DNA from 2 places in the Aureimonas sp. N4 genome. Region 2 is predicted to be linked to the other one. Evidence: predicted binding sites of a transcription regulator. Region 2 holds the regulator's gene; the other holds the start of a gene.
The links. The regulator LexA, encoded in region 2, represses DNA repair genes until DNA is damaged. The targets are predictions, from matches to a motif close to TGTTCNNNNTGTGTTCNG.
Positions count from the first base shown of each region.

Region 1: AUL28_RS13840 (LexA family protein) is a predicted target of LexA. The motif match lies at 4,304-4,321, and genes of this name have one in related genera.

Region 1 covers NZ_BBWS01000044.1:29,505-37,717, forward strand. Annotated here, with positions in the region: gene AUL28_RS13810 (hypothetical protein) at 1-165, opposite strand, end outside; gene AUL28_RS13815 (hypothetical protein) at 162-557, opposite strand; gene AUL28_RS13820 (hypothetical protein) at 554-1,345, opposite strand; gene AUL28_RS13825 (hypothetical protein) at 1,397-1,840, opposite strand; gene AUL28_RS13830 (hypothetical protein) at 1,931-2,260, opposite strand; gene AUL28_RS13835 (Y-family DNA polymerase) at 2,564-3,865, opposite strand; gene AUL28_RS13840 (LexA family protein) at 3,823-4,263, opposite strand; gene AUL28_RS13845 (Rap1a/Tai family immunity protein) at 4,399-4,785, opposite strand; gene AUL28_RS22705 (hypothetical protein) at 4,850-5,263, shown strand; gene AUL28_RS13850 (hypothetical protein) at 5,260-5,571, opposite strand; gene AUL28_RS22140 (peptidoglycan-binding domain-containing protein) at 5,568-5,999, opposite strand; gene AUL28_RS13860 (DUF3800 domain-containing protein) at 6,302-7,519, opposite strand; gene AUL28_RS13865 (AIPR family protein) at 7,524-8,213, opposite strand, start outside.
Region 2 covers NZ_BBWS01000042.1:81,869-90,081, reverse strand. Annotated here, with positions in the region: gene trpC (indole-3-glycerol phosphate synthase TrpC) at 1-372, shown strand, start outside; gene moaC (cyclic pyranopterin monophosphate synthase MoaC) at 369-851, shown strand; gene AUL28_RS13020 (molybdopterin molybdotransferase MoeA) at 848-2,059, shown strand; gene lexA (transcriptional repressor LexA) at 2,131-2,865, shown strand; gene AUL28_RS13010 (ComEC/Rec2 family competence protein) at 2,846-5,011, opposite strand; gene gltX (glutamate--tRNA ligase) at 5,252-6,676, shown strand; gene gltA (citrate synthase) at 6,962-8,213, shown strand, end outside.

The DNA of each region.
Region 1 (8,213 bases), on a different contig from region 2:
TTCCTCTGCGGGCGTCCAATCGATGCGGGGCGGCGCCTTGATCGCGCCGCGGGCGAATCCGCTCGACGACATCGAGCGGAGCCATTCGTTTTCGCGCTCGAGATCCCGGACGCGACACTCGAGCTTGACGACGTACCGGTCGAGCTTTGTCAGCGTCCGTCTCATGCGGACCCCTCCGGCCAGCGCATCTGGTCCGCGTCCTCCGCCGCGAACCGCTCGCGGACCTGCGCTTCGAGCCGTGCGCGCTCGACGGCATCCATCTTCGGCGGCCGGACGGGCTTGGGACCGCGGGCGACGTCGGACTTGGCGGCGATCATCGGGCTCTCCGGCGACGCGATGCCGTCAGCGTGCGCGAGGTGGACGGCGTAAGCGTCCGCCCTCATGGCCAAGGCGTTCTCGAGCTTGTCGCCGTTCCAGCGGAACTCGGGCGTGCGGCCCTTCCGGCGGATCCAGTCGCCGAGCTCGGCGACGTCGCCCTGGACGACGCGGCGGCGCCAGACCGTGGGTTCGGCGGCGAGGAGGATGGTCAGGACGCGGGCGAGATCGGTGCGGGTCATGCGCGTGCGCTCCCGATCCGTGCGGCCATTTCTTCCGGGAGCTGGCCGCGATGAAGCCTGGCCAGCTTCAGAGCGAACGCATCGTCGAGCGGCTGACGGCGGCGGACTGCCAGCTTCGACAGCCGGTGTCCGATCTTGGTGTGCGCGTGACCGAATCCGCGGCCGTTCAGGTACGTGGCGTGGTCCATGTCCGCGGCGGCGAGCAGCTTCATCGCTTCGTACGCGGCGTCGATCTCCTCGACGGCGGCGCCGACGAGATGCGCCATCGTGCCGGCGTTCTCCTCGTCGATCTTGCGCTGCCTCTCCGAGGCGGCGGCGGCCTTCTCGGCGGCCTTGGCGGCGGCGCGCTCGGCCCAGATGCGATCGATCCGCTCCCGCTCGGCGCGGTCGTACTCGCCCCAGGCCTCCACCTCCGCGAGGCACTCGGCCTCCGTTCGCCCGACGACGGTCGTCGCCCCGGCGAATGCCTCGCGGTAGTCCGGGTCCACGCCCGGGAATCGCGTCTGGAACTCGTCCCAGGCCTCGACCGTGAACTCCGGCGCGAACGGAACGGGGTGCATGCTGCCTTCGTAGAGCGAGCGGACGCTCGCGCACATGTCTGCGACGGCGTTCTCGGACCCGTACCAGCGGCGGCTCGGAAGGTCGTAGCGGAAGGCGGCGCGACGGGGGTCGTCCGTCGCTTCGTCGGCGGAATAGAACTGGACGAAGAACGAGAATTTCGGGCGGCTCGGGTCGAGGCGGATGACGAGAGGGCTGTGCGCGATGCGCTTGTCGCCGGGGTAGAGCATGGTGGGATCTCCTACGGGAAGGCGGGAGGAGCCTGAGCCCCTCCCGGGGCATCAGGACCTGACGAGCTCGTCGTGCAGGTCGCAGCCCTGCTCGTCGTCCGTGTAGTCGATGACCATCAGGCGGAATGACCCAGCGCCGTACTTGCCGGACTTCACGTCCGTCTCGGCCGCGTAGAAGGTCTCCTGCGCGAGGACCTTCAGCGCCTCGGGGTCGGCGACCTCGATGTCGCCCTGAGCGACGATGCCGTCGCCGTTCGGGACCGGGGCGTCCTCGTCCTCGGGGCGGATGGTGACAATGATGTGCCGGATCGTCTTGAACTCGACGGCTTCGATGACGTCGCGCCAGTCCTTGGTCTCCTCGCCGACGACGTCGCAGAGGTCGGCGTAGCTCTTGAAGCCAGCGCCGCGGGCGTAGGCCTCGACGGCGGCATCGGCGTCGGCGCCCTCGTAGGTGCCGAAGTAGTCGCCGCGGACGTTGATCTCGAATTTCTTCATCGTCGTCTTCCTTCACGTTGGCGGGCCGCGCCCGATGAACGTGAAGGTAGCCATGGGATGACCGATTGTCAATCCTATGGCTACTGTTGGTTAACGATTTCGGGTAGCCTTGAGAAACTCCTCGATCTCGTCGAGCCGCCGGGCAAGCGCCGCTACGTCTTCAGCCGACCGGGCGGCAGGCTGGGCTGGGGACGCGCCGGCGGGCCAATCGGCGGGACGGTAGCCGTCGAGGTACGCCTGCAGGAGCCTAGCCGTGTAAGGCATGATCTTGCGGTGATGCGGCTTGTCGACGTCGGCCTTGAGGCGCTTCATGTTCTGGGCGCTTTCGAAGCCCAGCATCTCCGCCATCTGCGCGTCGTCGAGGCCGAGCTCTTCCTGAATCCGGCGGAAATCCTGCGGGGTCATCGTCGGCTGCGGCATTGTCCGTCTCCAAATCCTTCCGGATCGGAGTCCGGCACCAAGGAAATGCCCTCGGGCCTGCCGAGAGTCAATCCCATGGCTACCGGATGGAACTGGAACTTAAGTATCCTTGGGATGGATACTGGAACGTAGTCACCGCCGCCGCCGTACGTACCCCGCCGACACCGTCGCCTCACGCTCCCGATCCATCTGCCACTGCGCCCTGATCAGTCCCGCGATCGCCGCACGCCTGGATCGCTTCCGCGACCGCCACGTCGATCTCGTCCACCGCGGACTGCCTGCGCTCGTTCATGGTCGCCTCCATCATCGCGCCACCGGAACCTCCGCCAACCGCGTCGTCCACGCAGGCGACTTCATGGCTCGCTTCGTGTCGTGCGTCCGCGCCCCGACGCCCGCCGCCCCGAGCGCCAGCGTGTCGCGCCCGAACCGCTGGTTCACCCCGTCCATCGCAGCCATCAGGTCGCCGCCCCGCGTATCGATCGGCGCGAACATGTCGGTCTGCTCCCGGCCGGCGTCGGACAGGTCTTCGAGCATGACGCCGCACTTCGTGTAGACGCCGCCCTGCTGCCACATGCTATCGACCATTCGGCTCGCCCATTTTACGATGACCCTGGAATCATTCGTCGGCGGCGACAGGCGGCAGGTCCGCTGCGCACTCGGAGCGTTCGCCTTGTGGCCGTCGCCGTGGGCGAAGCCGATCAGACGGGCCGCGACCGATCCTTCCTCGCGCAGCTTCTCGGCCGCCCTCGCCGCTCGGCGTGCCATCGCCTCGCGCAGGGAATCGATATCCGTCACCCGCTCGCCGAACATGCGCGTGACGGCGACAGCCTTGCGCTTCTCCGGCTCGACGACGAGGTCATCGCATCCGACCCCGTTCAGTTCGCGCACCAGGCGCTCGAGGACGACCGTCCCGACGTCTCGGGCTTGGTGCGGGTCCATCGCGGCGAGGTCCGCCGCCGTCCGGATGCCGAGCGGGCGCAGGCGCTCCGTCAGGGCGCGGCCGATCACCCACACCTCGTCGACCGGCCACTGCATGAACAGCCGCCGACGCAGCTCTTCGTCATGAAGATCAATGACGCCGCCGAAGATCTTCTCGCCTGCCTTGGAGAGACCGTTCGCGAATTTCGAGAGCGTCCGCGTCGGGCCGAGCCCGATGCGCGTCGGCAGGCCCGTGTACCGCTTGATGTCGTCGCGGATCCGGCGTGCGGTCGCGACGTCGCCGAGGCCGTCAGCGAGGACGGGTAGCCGGAACCAGCTCTCGTCGATCGAGTAGACCTCGATCTCCGGGCTGTGCTCGGCGAGGACGGCGTTGAAGCGGCGGTTCATGTCGGCGTAGAGCTCATAATTCGAGGACCGTAGCGCGAAGCCGTGACGCTCGATCAGGTCGCGCATCTTGAAGACGGGCGCGCCCATTTTGACCCCGAACGCCTTGGCCTCGCCGGACCTGGCGATCGCGCAGTGGTCGCCGTTCGACAGGACCAGGACCGGGACACCCTTCAGCTTGGGATCGAAGACGCGCTCGGACGAGACGTAGAAGTTCTCGACGTCGACGAGGCCCCAGCTCACGGTTTCAGATCCCGGACCGAAGCGCGGACGCAGCCCCATATTTCCACCAGCTCGTCGGCGACGCAGACCGGATAGCGCATCTGGGCGTTGCGGGCTTCGAGGTGCGGGACGCCGTGCTTCACGACGAACTGGCGGCAGACGAAGCCACCTTCGACGATCGCGATCACGATGCTGCCGTTGCGAGGGCGGCTGCCCTTGTCGATGATCACCAGGTCGCCGTCGAACAGGCCGGCCTCGATCATGGACGAGCCGGCCAGCCGGAAGACGAACGCCGACGCGCTGTCGAGGCGGAGGATCTCCACGAGGTTTAGTGCCTCATCTTCCCAATCTTGCGCCGGCGACGGAAACCCGCACGCGGCAGGCGACACGACGCGTAGCTTGAAGCCCGGCGGAAGCATCGTGATCGGTATTGGCTCAGGGGTGGAGAACTGGAGCATGCGCTGGATCCGCGGGCATTCGAATCAGAAGGGCCAGCGAAGGAACATATAGTGAACGGCTTTTGTAGGAATAGATACCTGTCGCGGTCGCGACGATGGGTGTGGAATCCGGGGACAACACAGGGGGTCTGGCGGCTATTTTTCGACCGGCTTCCAACCCGGCTCGCACCGGTACGCCTTCGCAATGGCGTACTCGACGAAGTCGAAGGCGTTCTGGTCCAGGGCTTCGGGAACGCTGCCGGCCTCTTTCATAACGATCCTCCAGGCGTCCCGCACGGGCATTTCAGACGGCGCACAGCGCAAAGCCGGGTCCAACTTCATCGACCACCCGTCAATGATAGCAACGAGATAACCCCAGCATGCATCGTTCTCGCGGGCACATTCGTCGATAAGCTCGCGTGCGGAAGTGCGCCCCTTCTGCTGCGCCGCCCACCGGTCCCTGTCCGAATTCGTCACTTCCGCATGAAGCGACGCGACATATCCAAAAACGAGAAGGCCGGTGATTATGAAACCTGATCGCATTGGTCGTCGCATCCGTAACGAGTAATCTACTGCGCAAAAGCTGTTCAACGCCTGAGGAGAGCCCTTGCCCGATCTTCCAACATACGACGTTCCACGCGTCACGTTTCGCAAGATTCTGTTCGCATATGAGCTCTACGTAACGACGCGAACCTTCTGGAAAAACGAACGCGAACGTCGGATATCACGGATCTACGGCTATGGTAGAAGGCTGAGGAAAGCTGGTCGACGAGGGGTCGAGAAACGGCTCGAGGTAATCGGATCGATTTGCAAGACTTCCGAAGATGAGAAGTCGAAGCTATTCGCGCACCGCTCGGAATTGGAGACTGCTGCGCTAGGTTTCCGTATTCCAGGTGTCGCATCAGTGCAGCTTGGCCTTATGACGCTTCTAGCTGTCCGATTGATGATCGATGATAAAGAAACCGCAGAAGCCCATCCAAATGTAGCGGCGGCGATCAAAGCCATCGAAGATCTGACTTAGCACCTCCCTATACTGCCCCAATACCGCCTCATCCCATGCGGCAGCACCGTCACTATGCTCCCGCCGTCAACGACGAGCGTCCACGACGGATATCGGATCGCCGTCGCGCCCCTCTCGATGAAGTCCCTGACCCGCTCCGGAGCGATCTCCTCCCGTGCTTCCGCCGGTGTCAAACCGAGCTCCCGGCAGCCGTGCTGGACGAGGTCGTGCTGCCCGAAATGGGCGGTGCAGCGAGAGAAATCGACGTGCCGGACGCGCTCGAGCCAGCGGAGCGAGGCATGTTCGGTGACAGGGCTGCGATCGGTCATGCCGGACCGGGCCCGCCAAGCGCCGGCGGCGGCGCCTGGATCGGAAGGACGAGCGCCGGGATCTGGATGCCGGCAGTGCGCATCAGACTCTCCAATGCCGCGATATGGCGGAGATAGGCGTCCGAGACCATGCGCAGATAATGGATTTCGTGCTCCTGATGCCGGAGTTCGCGACGCATCTCGTTGATGTTGTCATGCATGCGGGCTCCGAGCTTCTCGTCGGGGGACGTCCGGAACGTCGTGAACGCGGCCATGGTCTCGGGGCCGGCGACGCCATCCACGGCGAGGCCGAGTCGCTTCTGGAGGGCACGCACCGCGTCCCGCGTCGTCTGTCCGAAGTCACCGTCCACCTTCACCGGCTCTCCGGCGCGGACGAGCAGCGCCCGCAGCTCGCGTACACAGGCGCCCTTCGCGCCGAGGCGAAGCATACCGTCGGGGGAGCGTCCACGCGCCGTCCTTCCGGGCGTAGAGGGCACCGTCCTTCGGCGCCTGGGGCAGGTCGGACGATGCCGCCCACGCTCCCGCCTTGCGCACGTAGGATGCACCATCGGCCGGAGCCTCACGTCAACCTCGCCGCCTGAGATGGCGACGGTCTTGTCGGCGTGGACGGCGGAGGCGACGAGGGCGTCGAGGCCTCGGGCAATGGACTTGGACATGCGAAAGAATCCCCGAATCAGTATCGATCCCGGGAGCCTGCTTCAGGAGGTGCGCCCGTTTGGAGGCGCGATGCTCACTCGGTCGGCGTTACATCGCGCATCGGCGGATTGGAGCGCATGAAGGGAACGATCCCATCCCTCGCGTACTGAGCCAGCGAGTCGCGACGATGCTGCTCGAGGGTCGAAATCATCCCGCGGGACTCCTCGATCTGCTCGGGTGTCATCTCGCCGAACATGAGTTCGCGGTTGTTCGCCACGAACTGCCGCTCCACGCCTTCGAAGGAGAAGTCGTTGTGCCAGGCGCGGCTGATCGCGAAGGCGATCAAGGCGGAGCAGCCCCTGGGAAGATCCCTGCCGTTCCGCACCTGCTTGTAGAGCCAGAGGATCGTGTCGGCGATCTGGATGCCAGGGCTGTCGTCGTCGGCCTTTACCTCGAACGTGCTCCCGACGACCTTCTGGAACACCCACGTTTCCCCAGCCCAGTCCAAGGGTTCGTCGGATGCGTTCGAGAACATTTCGTGCCAGACCGCCAACGTCTTCTCGAACTGGTTCTGACGATCGTGCGTGATGCGGGCGACACGCTTCTTCCAGCGTTTCGAATAGCCATCGAGACCTTCGAGCAGGTTGCCGAAGGCGACGACGTTCGGGAAGTGTCCCTGCCGGGTCGACTTCGATGACACGTGCATCTGGATGGCCTCCGGGTGGTCGCGGGCCCATTCCAACGCCTCGGTGATGATTTCCCGCGACCGGGCATCCACGACGCGGTCGATGTGCTGGAGGAGACCAGTGCAGATCTCCGGGATCATGGCCTGGACCCTCTGCGGCCGGGGCTCGCACAGACAATCCCAGAATAGGCGCGCAGTCTCGACGTCGATCATCCGCGAGACCTTGTATGTCAGGGCCAGACGCAGGAACCGCACGTTGTAGCAATGCCACGGCACGGCGGCGTTCTCGCCGGAGTCGAACAGCGAATCGAACAGCTTCGTGGCGAGGAGGTATTGCTTCTCCACTCTAGAGAGGAAGAAGTGCGCATTCGCGTCGATCAGAAGTCGGATCAGGTCCGGCGCGATCTGCTCAATGCGACCAACACCCAACTCGTTCGCGTGGATCCCCTCCGCGCCGATCTTCGCGGCGATCGCCCGAAGCGCCTTCCCATGGACGGCGTCGAAATCACCTCGAAGGACGAGTGCGGCGGTGAAGTAGTCCGGCTGCGCCTCGTCGAAGATGTTGGCGCCCGTGTTCCCGGTCTCATCGACGTACGCGTGGATCGGACGTTTCTTCGATTCACCCATTCCCTCAATGAACCCTAACCACGGCGTTCTTCACCGTATCGAAAAACGTCGCGTAGGGCACTCGAAGGCTAGCTACGAGTTGCGAGAACGCCCTTGTCGTATCGGCTACCCGCTCCTGGTTCTTCAGACCGTCACTGAAGGCCGGGTCGAGGTAGGTATGAAGCGACGACAGCACCTGGACCGTCGGCGACCATATCCGCACGGCCTCGTCCGGCGACACCTTGTTTCCGAACGAGACGGCGAAGCGGTTCGGCACGACCGTCTCGATGATCGTCTCCAGACACTCCGCGACAGCTGCGGCCAGCAGGAACGCCGAACCACGCTTCCGATAGAATGCGAGCTTCGCCTTCTCAGCAGATGTGAGCTGCACTACGCCGGCAGACTCCTTAGTCCGAAGATCGTTCTTCTCGCTTTCGATAGCCCTCAATAGTCCGTAGGCGAACACGATATGCGTGGCGGTCAACGAGTCGTTGAAGAAGCGGCTGTAGAGACCGTCCCTGGACCAGATCGCGGATTTCTCATTGTACGCGACCGTTGGCGAACCATGGAAGGTCGCGAGCGCCTGACCGACCGAGTAGGAGGGCAACAACTTCGGGCGACGTTTGATAGCGGCCGATACGCCACCGCGCCGACCACCATCGTATTCCGCGTCGGGAATTACCTTCATCTCATCGACGAGGCGTCGTTGCGTCGG
Region 2 (8,213 bases):
GCCGTGGACGATGCGCTGGCCAACGAACTGGAGTGCGCCGCGATCGAACTCGGTCTCGATGTGTTGCTGGAAGTGCATGACGAGACGGAGGCCGAACGGGCGCTCAAGCTCCGATCGTCGCTGTTTGGCGTCAACAATCGCAATCTGCGGACCTTCGAAACCGATATCGGGACGAGCGAGCGACTGGCGCGCATCGTTCCCGCTGACCGGATCGTCGTCGGTGAAAGCGCGATCAATGGTCATGAGGACTGCGTTCGGCTGGCCGCGTCCGGCATTCGGACCTTCCTCGTGGGCGAGAGCCTGATGCGGCACGACGATGTCGAGGCGGCGACGCGCAGGTTGCTGTTTGGCGGAGATTCTCATAGCGCATGAGCGAACCATCCCTGACGCATCTCGCCGCCGATGGCTCCGCCCATATGGTGGATGTCGGCGAGAAGGCCGAAACGATCCGAACGGCTCGCGCCGAAGGGCTCGTGCTGATGAAGGCCGAAACGCTCGATCTGATTCGAGAAGGCAGCCTCAAGAAGGGCGATGTCACGGCGATCGCGCGTATCGCCGGAATCATGGGCGCGAAGAAGACCCATGATCTGATCCCTCTCTGCCATCCCCTGATGTTGGAGAAGGTGTCGGTCGAACTGGAGTTCGAACCGGCTCTTCCCGGCATTCGCGTCACCGCGACTTGCCGCGTGAGTGGCAAGACCGGAATCGAGATGGAGGCGTTGACAGCCGTTTCGGTGGCTTGCCTCACGATCTACGATATGGCGAAGGCGGTGGATCGCAGCATGACCATCAGCGCTATCCGGTTGTTGGAAAAAGCCGGCGGCCGATCGGGTGCGTGGAGCGCCGAGTGAGCCTCCTTCCAGTCGAAGAGGCTTTGGCGAGGTTGCTGACGGACGCCGAACCCGTTCGGCGTATCGAGCAGGTCGGGCTCGACGCTCTGGCCGGTCGGCGTCTGGCGGGCGATCTCGTGGCTCGGCTGACGCAACCGGCCTTCGATGCCTCCGCCATGGATGGATACGCCGTTCGTGCCGACGATCTGCGCTCTGCGGCAACGGAACTTCGCGTTATTGGCGAAGCGGCTGCCGGCGCAGCCTTCGAGGGGACGGTCTCGGCAAATCAGGCCGTACGGATCTTTACCGGTGCTCCTGTACCCGCAGGGGCAGATGCCGTCGTAATCCAGGAAAACACAGAACGTCCCGACCCTTCGACTGTCATCGTGCTGGAGCCTGTGCAGCCGGGACGCCATATCCGCCCTGCCGGCAATGACTTCCAAGCAGGTAAGCCCGTTCTAGCGGATGGGGTCGTTTTGCGCCCTGCTTCCATCGCTCTCGCGGCAAGCGCCGGATACGATTTTGTGCCCGTTCGCGCTCGCCCCCGGATCGCGATCGTCATGACGGGCAGCGAACTGGTCTGGCCCGGCACGCGCCCTGGTCCCTCGCAGATCGTCGCGTCAAACGGTTTCGGTATCGCGGCCATCGTGGACGCGGCGGGTGGCGACGCCATCTCCTATGGCATCGTCCCCGACGATCGAGCGGCCTTGCGACAGGTTTTCGAGAATGCCAGAGCCGAGGGAATCGACGTTTTCGTGACCATCGGCGGAGCTTCGGTCGGTGATCATGATCTTGTTGCGCCGGTCCTGCGGGAGTGCGGTGTCGAACTGGATTTCTGGAAGGTCGCCATGCGACCGGGAAAACCCCTGATGGCAGGTCGCCATGAGGGGATGCGATTCCTGGGCCTGCCCGGCAACCCGGCGTCGAGCCTCGTAACGGCGGAATTGTTTCTCCGGCCGCTCGTGGAACGTCTCGCCGGGCGCCCGTCTCGCGTCCGATACGAAACCGGAACACTCGGTGCGGCCGTTTTCGAGAATGACCATCGGGCGGACTTCATGCGCGCAACGATCCAACAAGACGACGACGGACGAACGGTCCTCATGCCGCTTGCTCGGCAGGACTCCTCGCTTCTGAGTGTCTTCGCGACCGCCGATGCCCTTTTGGTTCGTCCCCCTCATGCCGCCGCCGCCCAGCCGGGAGAAACCTGCGAGTTCGTTCGATTGACGTGATGGAGTTCCTTGCAGAACACAAACAGAACAGATAGGGTTTGTTCAGGTTTTGTTTTGTCCGGATTCGCGCGATGTTGACCCGCAAGCAGCATGAATTGCTTCTTTTCATTCATGACCGTTTGCAATCGGTCGGAATTCCTCCCTCCTTCGACGAGATGAAGGAGGCCCTGGATCTGAAATCCAAATCGGGAATCCATCGTCTCATCACCGCCTTGGAGGAACGGGGCTTTATCCGGCGTCTCCCCAATCGGGCTCGGGCTTTGGAAGTCCTGCGCCTGCCGGACTCCCTGAGTGGCAAGGATTCGAACGGCGGTTTGGCGGTACCGACGGCGTCGGAAGCGTCGATCTCGCGGCAAGTGATCCCTCTTCCGAAGCGTGCCGGAATCGAGCCGGTCCTGGCGAGAGCGGAACCGGCCAATGATTCGATGCCCGTACCGGTCATGGGACGCATTGCTGCAGGCGTTCCCATTTCTGCGATCCAACAAAACAGCCGGTCCATCGCCCTCCCGGTCGAGATGTTCGGCTCCGGTGAACACTACGCCTTGGACGTCAAAGGCGATTCGATGGTCGATGCGGGCATTCTGGACGGAGACACGGTTCTGATCCAGCGTTCTGAGACGGCGACAGCGGGCGAGATCGTCGTGGCTCTGATCGACGACGAAGAGGCGACGCTCAAGCGCTTTCGTCGGCGAGGCTCCGTCGTGGAATTGGAAGCCGCCAATCCTGCCTATGAGACGCGTGTTTTGGAAGCGGGCCGGGTCAAGGTTCAAGGGCGTCTTGTCGGGCTCATTCGGCGCTATCACTAGAACGATGAGGTAACCCGACCTGCCCGGGTTCGGAGCGCTGGTTTCGCCTTTCGCTTTCCGGCCATGGGGCCGATCGATGCACGTTCCATTCGTTGAAGGGCCGAGCGATCGAGGGTTGAAGGGTCCATTGCGCTCCGTTTGCGGAGGGAAGCAAAAGAGCGCCGGTCTGCCGGAGAGTGCGAAGCGTGACGAGCTTCGCGCCGGAACGGCACGACGTCATGCGGGGCGCTCGCGCCATCACGGCGATGTCGGCACTGTCGCAAAGCTCTCCCATACGTTCCAGTTTGTCGCTCCATGCGATGCGGAGGCCTGACCGCGATGTCGCGCGGCAGATATCGCCTGAACATTCGAACTGCTTCCGAGGGGTACGAGACGGTGGCAATCGAAGTTGAAATGCGCGTTGCCATTGATCGTGGATGAAGCGATTGGGCCGCTTGCGCAGATCAATGGTCGATCCATCCTGGCCGATCACCGCGATATCCCGAGCATCCTCCGCAATCAGAAGCTCGGGTCGATTGGTCGGTGGGATCAACACCCAGCCGAGCGTCAATGGCAAAACGAAGAGCCAGCGCATCGCGCTCTGGCAAAACGACAGGACGAGCAAAGCCATAGTGAGGCTGAGAAGGCTTGCGAGGCCGATCTGGCCCACGGCGTAGTCCGGTAATTCTTCAGCCAGGCCTTTCGCCAGCCAGAATACGACGTCCAGCCCCCAACCGATGGGATGCAGCGCCATGCTTTCCCAACCAAAGGGCATCAGGCAGACCGAAGCCAGAGCGAGCGGCATGATCCAGAACGAAAAGATCGGCGTCGCCAGAACATTGGCCACGAGGCCGAATGGAGCGGCTCGCTGAAAATGATAGACCGCATAGGGTGCGGTCGCCGCACCCGCGATCAGGGATGACAGAAACGCGCCGAGAAGCAAAAGCGCGAGTGTTCGAAAGCGAGCGTGATCGCTTGCCTTACCGTCGGACTGGTTCGACCAGCGAGAGTATGCGCCGTATGCACCCACGAGAGCGGCGGTTGCTGCGAAAGACATTTGAAATGTAGCGGTCATTAGGGCGTGCGGAGAGATCAGCATCACCGCCATCGCTGCCATACCGACGTTGCGGATTGTCAGTGCAGGCCGATCCACCAGAACCGCGCCCAGCATGATGGCGATCATGATGAAGGAGCGTTCGGTGGCGGCATTGTCCCCGGCCAATAGGAAGTAGAAGCCGGTGACCCCCAAGGCCAGGACCGCGCCGATCTTCCTCGTCTGCCATCGAAGGGCGATGGCCGGAAAAGCGGCAGCCGCGCCTCGCACAACGACCATGGTCATGCCCGCGACCAGTGCCATGTGGAACCCGGAAATCGAGAGGACATGGGCAAGACCCGTCGCACGGAGCGCGTCTTCGACGTCCTTGGGGATGCCGGCCCGTTCGCCATTGATCAAGGCCGCCGCGACGGCTCCCCGTTCGTCTGGCAACACGGCGCGGATGCGTTCGCCGATCGCAAGACGAAGGCTTGCGACTTGGCCCATCAGGCCGCTGGGTACCGCCTCCTCCTCTTCGGAGACCTTGGGAGGGCCCAAGGAATAGCCGAACGCGCTCGTACCATCGAAAAACGGCGTGAAGGCAAAATCATAAGCGCCGGGAAAGGCTGGCCCTGCTGGCGGACTTAGCCGCACCAGCCCGGCGTAGCGGGCTCCGATGGGCAAGGGCTCGTGTCGGCTCGATACGAGAACGCGAACGCGTTGCGGCGGACGCGAAAGGGTCGGCCGCTCCGTTCGCTCGACATCGATCGTGTATCGATAGCGCCCGCGATCGTTCTGTTCCCGCAGAGTCACTACGCCGATAATGCGTGTCGTGGCATTCCCAGACAACATGACCGTTTGTGTCGTGGTCAGTTCCACCCATCCCGCACCCAGCCCCAAACCGAAGCCAAGAGGCAGGAGAAGCAGCGACCGCATGAAAGGCTTAGCCTCGAAGACCCTCGAAGCAAGCCAGCACAGCGCAAGAAGGGCGGGCGCGAGCCAGACAAAGGGGCGCCAGCCGCATCCATAGATCAAACCGATCGCCAGCATGGTCCCGATCGGAAGGAACGCGAAAGACGAGCGCTGCTCTTGCTCGATCTGGATTTGATCGGCCAGCCAGGCTTTCAGGCGCAACAAAGAATTGCGGCTGCGCCCCCATCTCTGCTCGGAGCGCCCACCCGGCTTGTCGATCCGCAGATCCGATGTCGATGGCATCGGTGCATCAGGCGTTGAAGCCGGCACGGGCGCTCCGCCTTGAGTCCTTCTAGGCGTATGTTACACACCGGAGAACGAAAGCGCAGCCCGGTCTGTCCGGACAGGCGCATCCCAACCGGGGCCTGCGGCGAGTCGCGCCCCGCTCTCAAAGGCAGACGAATGACCGACCGCGTGGTGACACGTTTCGCCCCCTCGCCGACAGGCTTCCTTCACATCGGCGGCGCGAGAACGGCCCTGTTCAACTGGCTCTATGCCCGGCGCATGGGTGGCACGATGCTGCTGCGGATCGAGGATACGGACCGCGAGCGCTCAACGGACGCGGCGGTTCAGGCGATCATCGAAGGTCTCGACTGGCTCGGCCTGAAAGCCGATGGTGAGCCTGTGTCGCAGTTTGCTCGCGCTGCCCGGCATCGCGAGGTGGCGGAAGAACTGGTCGCCGCTGGCAAGGCTTATTATTGTTACGCTTCCCCCGCCGAGCTCGATGAAATGCGCGAGAAGGCGAAAGCCGAAAAGCGCCCGCCGCGCTACGATGGCCGCTGGCGCGACCGCGACCCCTCGGAGGCCCCCGCCGGCGTTGCTCCGGTGATCCGCATCAAGGCGCCGCAAGACGGCGAGACCTTGGTTCGCGATGTGGTTCAGGGAGACGTTCGTTTTCCGAACAAGGATTTGGATGATTTCATCCTGCTCCGCTCGGATGGCACCCCCACCTATATGCACGCCGTCGTCGTGGACGATCACGACATGGGCGTGACGCATATCATTCGCGGCGACGATCACCTGACGAATGCCGGACGTCAGACCCTGATCTATCAGGCGATGGGCTGGGACGTGCCCATCATGGCGCATATTCCGCTCATTCATGGTGCGGACGGCGCCAAGCTCTCGAAGCGGCACGGCGCTTTGGGTGTCGATGCCTATCGCGGGATGGGCTACCTGCCGAAAGCACTTCTCAATTATCTCGTGCGCCTCGGCTGGAGCCATGGCGACGATGAGGTGATGTCGATCGAGAACATGATCTCGTGGTTCGATACGGCCGACATCAACAAGGGCGCCGCTCGCTTTGATTTCGCCAAGCTGGATGCGATCAACGGCCATTGGATTCGCGGCTCGTCGGACGATGATCTCGTCGAGACACTGATGGTGGAACGCGACCATCTGCCGAATGGCGATATTCTGCGTCAGCAGGACGATGCGACCGTTCGCGCGCGGCTCGGCGCGGCCATGGCCGGGCTGAAGGAGCGAGCCAAGACGCTGGTGGAGCTGACCGAAAGTTCGGCCTATCTCTTTGCCCAGCGCCCGCTTTCGCTGGATGAGAAGGCAGCCGACATTCTTGCCAATGGCGGACGCGACATTCTGCGTGATCTCTTGCCTGTCTTGAATGAGGTGACCGACTGGTCCGCCGCCCCCTTGGAAGTCGCGATCAAGGGATTTGCCGAATCGTCGGGACTGAAACTTGGAAAGATCGCCCAGCCCCTTCGCGCCGCCCTCACGGGCCGTTCCACATCCCCGGGCGTGTATGACGTCCTGGCCGTCCTCGGGCGTGAGGAAACGCTCGGACGACTTCAGGACCAGGTGTCGGCGTAAGGCGACTACAACAGGGCGCTAAAGGCCTGCCTTCGAAAGAGATGAACGCCGAAGCTCCTCTTTCAAACCGCTTTTGACGCGAGGGCGAACTGAATCGTTCGTCTTCGCGAGGCCTCTTCGAAGGCGTGGACGTTCGACGTCGAGCTGGAGCGGGTGTTGCGGCGCAAAAATGCTTTCCTCCAGAAACTTGTTCCTTAACCACCTTTCCGATACGCATTCGCACGAAGCTGGCGTTCGCCGCAGGAGCGGCCATGGGCGCCTGAGCTCGTGCAGAAGGGGTAACGCATGAATCAATCGGCGAAACTGGCCCTTGGAGACAAGAGCGCGGAGCTGACGCTCCGATCAGGAACCATCGGACCCGATGTGGTCGACATCGCGTCCCTCTATAAGAACACGGGCCTGTTCACTTACGATCCGGGCTTCACTTCGACGGCGTCCTGCGAGTCGAAGATCACCTATATCGATGGTGACGAAGGCGTGCTTCTGCATCGCGGCTATCCGATCGATCAGCTCGCGGAACGCGGTGACTTCCTGGAGACTTGCTATCTCCTCCTCTACGGCGAACTGCCGACCGCGAGCGAGCGAGCCGACTTCGTCTACCACGTGACGCGCCACACCATGGTGCACGAGCAGATGTCCCGCTTCTATACGGGCTTCCGCCGCGACGCGCATCCGATGGCCGTCATGGTCGGTTCGGTTGGCGCTCTCTCCGCTTTCTATCACGACTCCACCGACATCACCGATCCGCATCAGCGGATGGTCGCGTCGATCCGCATGATCGCGAAGACCCCGACGCTCGCCGCCATGGCCTACAAGTACCATATCGGCCAGCCGTTCGTTTATCCGCGCAACGATCTGTCCTACGCGGAAAACTTCCTTCACATGTGCTTCGCGGTTCCCTGCGAGCCGTATCAGATCAACCCGGTTCTTGCGAAAGCGATGGACCGCATTTTCATTCTGCATGCCGACCACGAGCAGAACGCATCGACCTCGACGGTTCGTCTTGCCGGCTCGTCGGGTGCCAATCCGTTCGCCTGCATCGCAGCTGGCATCGCCTGCCTTTGGGGGCCCGCTCACGGCGGCGCCAACGAAGCCGCGCTCAACATGCTGGCAGAGATCGGCTCCAAGGATCGAATTCCCGAGTTCATCGCTCGCGCGAAGGACAAGAACGATCCGTTCCGCCTCATGGGCTTCGGTCACCGGGTCTACAAGAATTACGATCCGCGCGCCAAGATCATGCAGCAGACGTGCCACGAAGTTCTGAACGAACTCGGCATTAAGGACGATCCGCTGCTCGAAGTCGCCATGGAACTCGAGCATATCGCGTTGCACGACGAGTATTTCATCGAGAAGAAGCTATACCCGAACGTCGATTTCTATTCGGGCATCACGCTGAAGGCGCTCGGCTTCCCGACCACGATGTTCACCGTTCTGTTCGCTGTTGCGCGCACGGTCGGCTGGATCGCGCAGTGGAAGGAAATGATCGAGGACCCGCATCAGCGCATCGGCCGCCCACGTCAGCTCTACACGGGTGCGC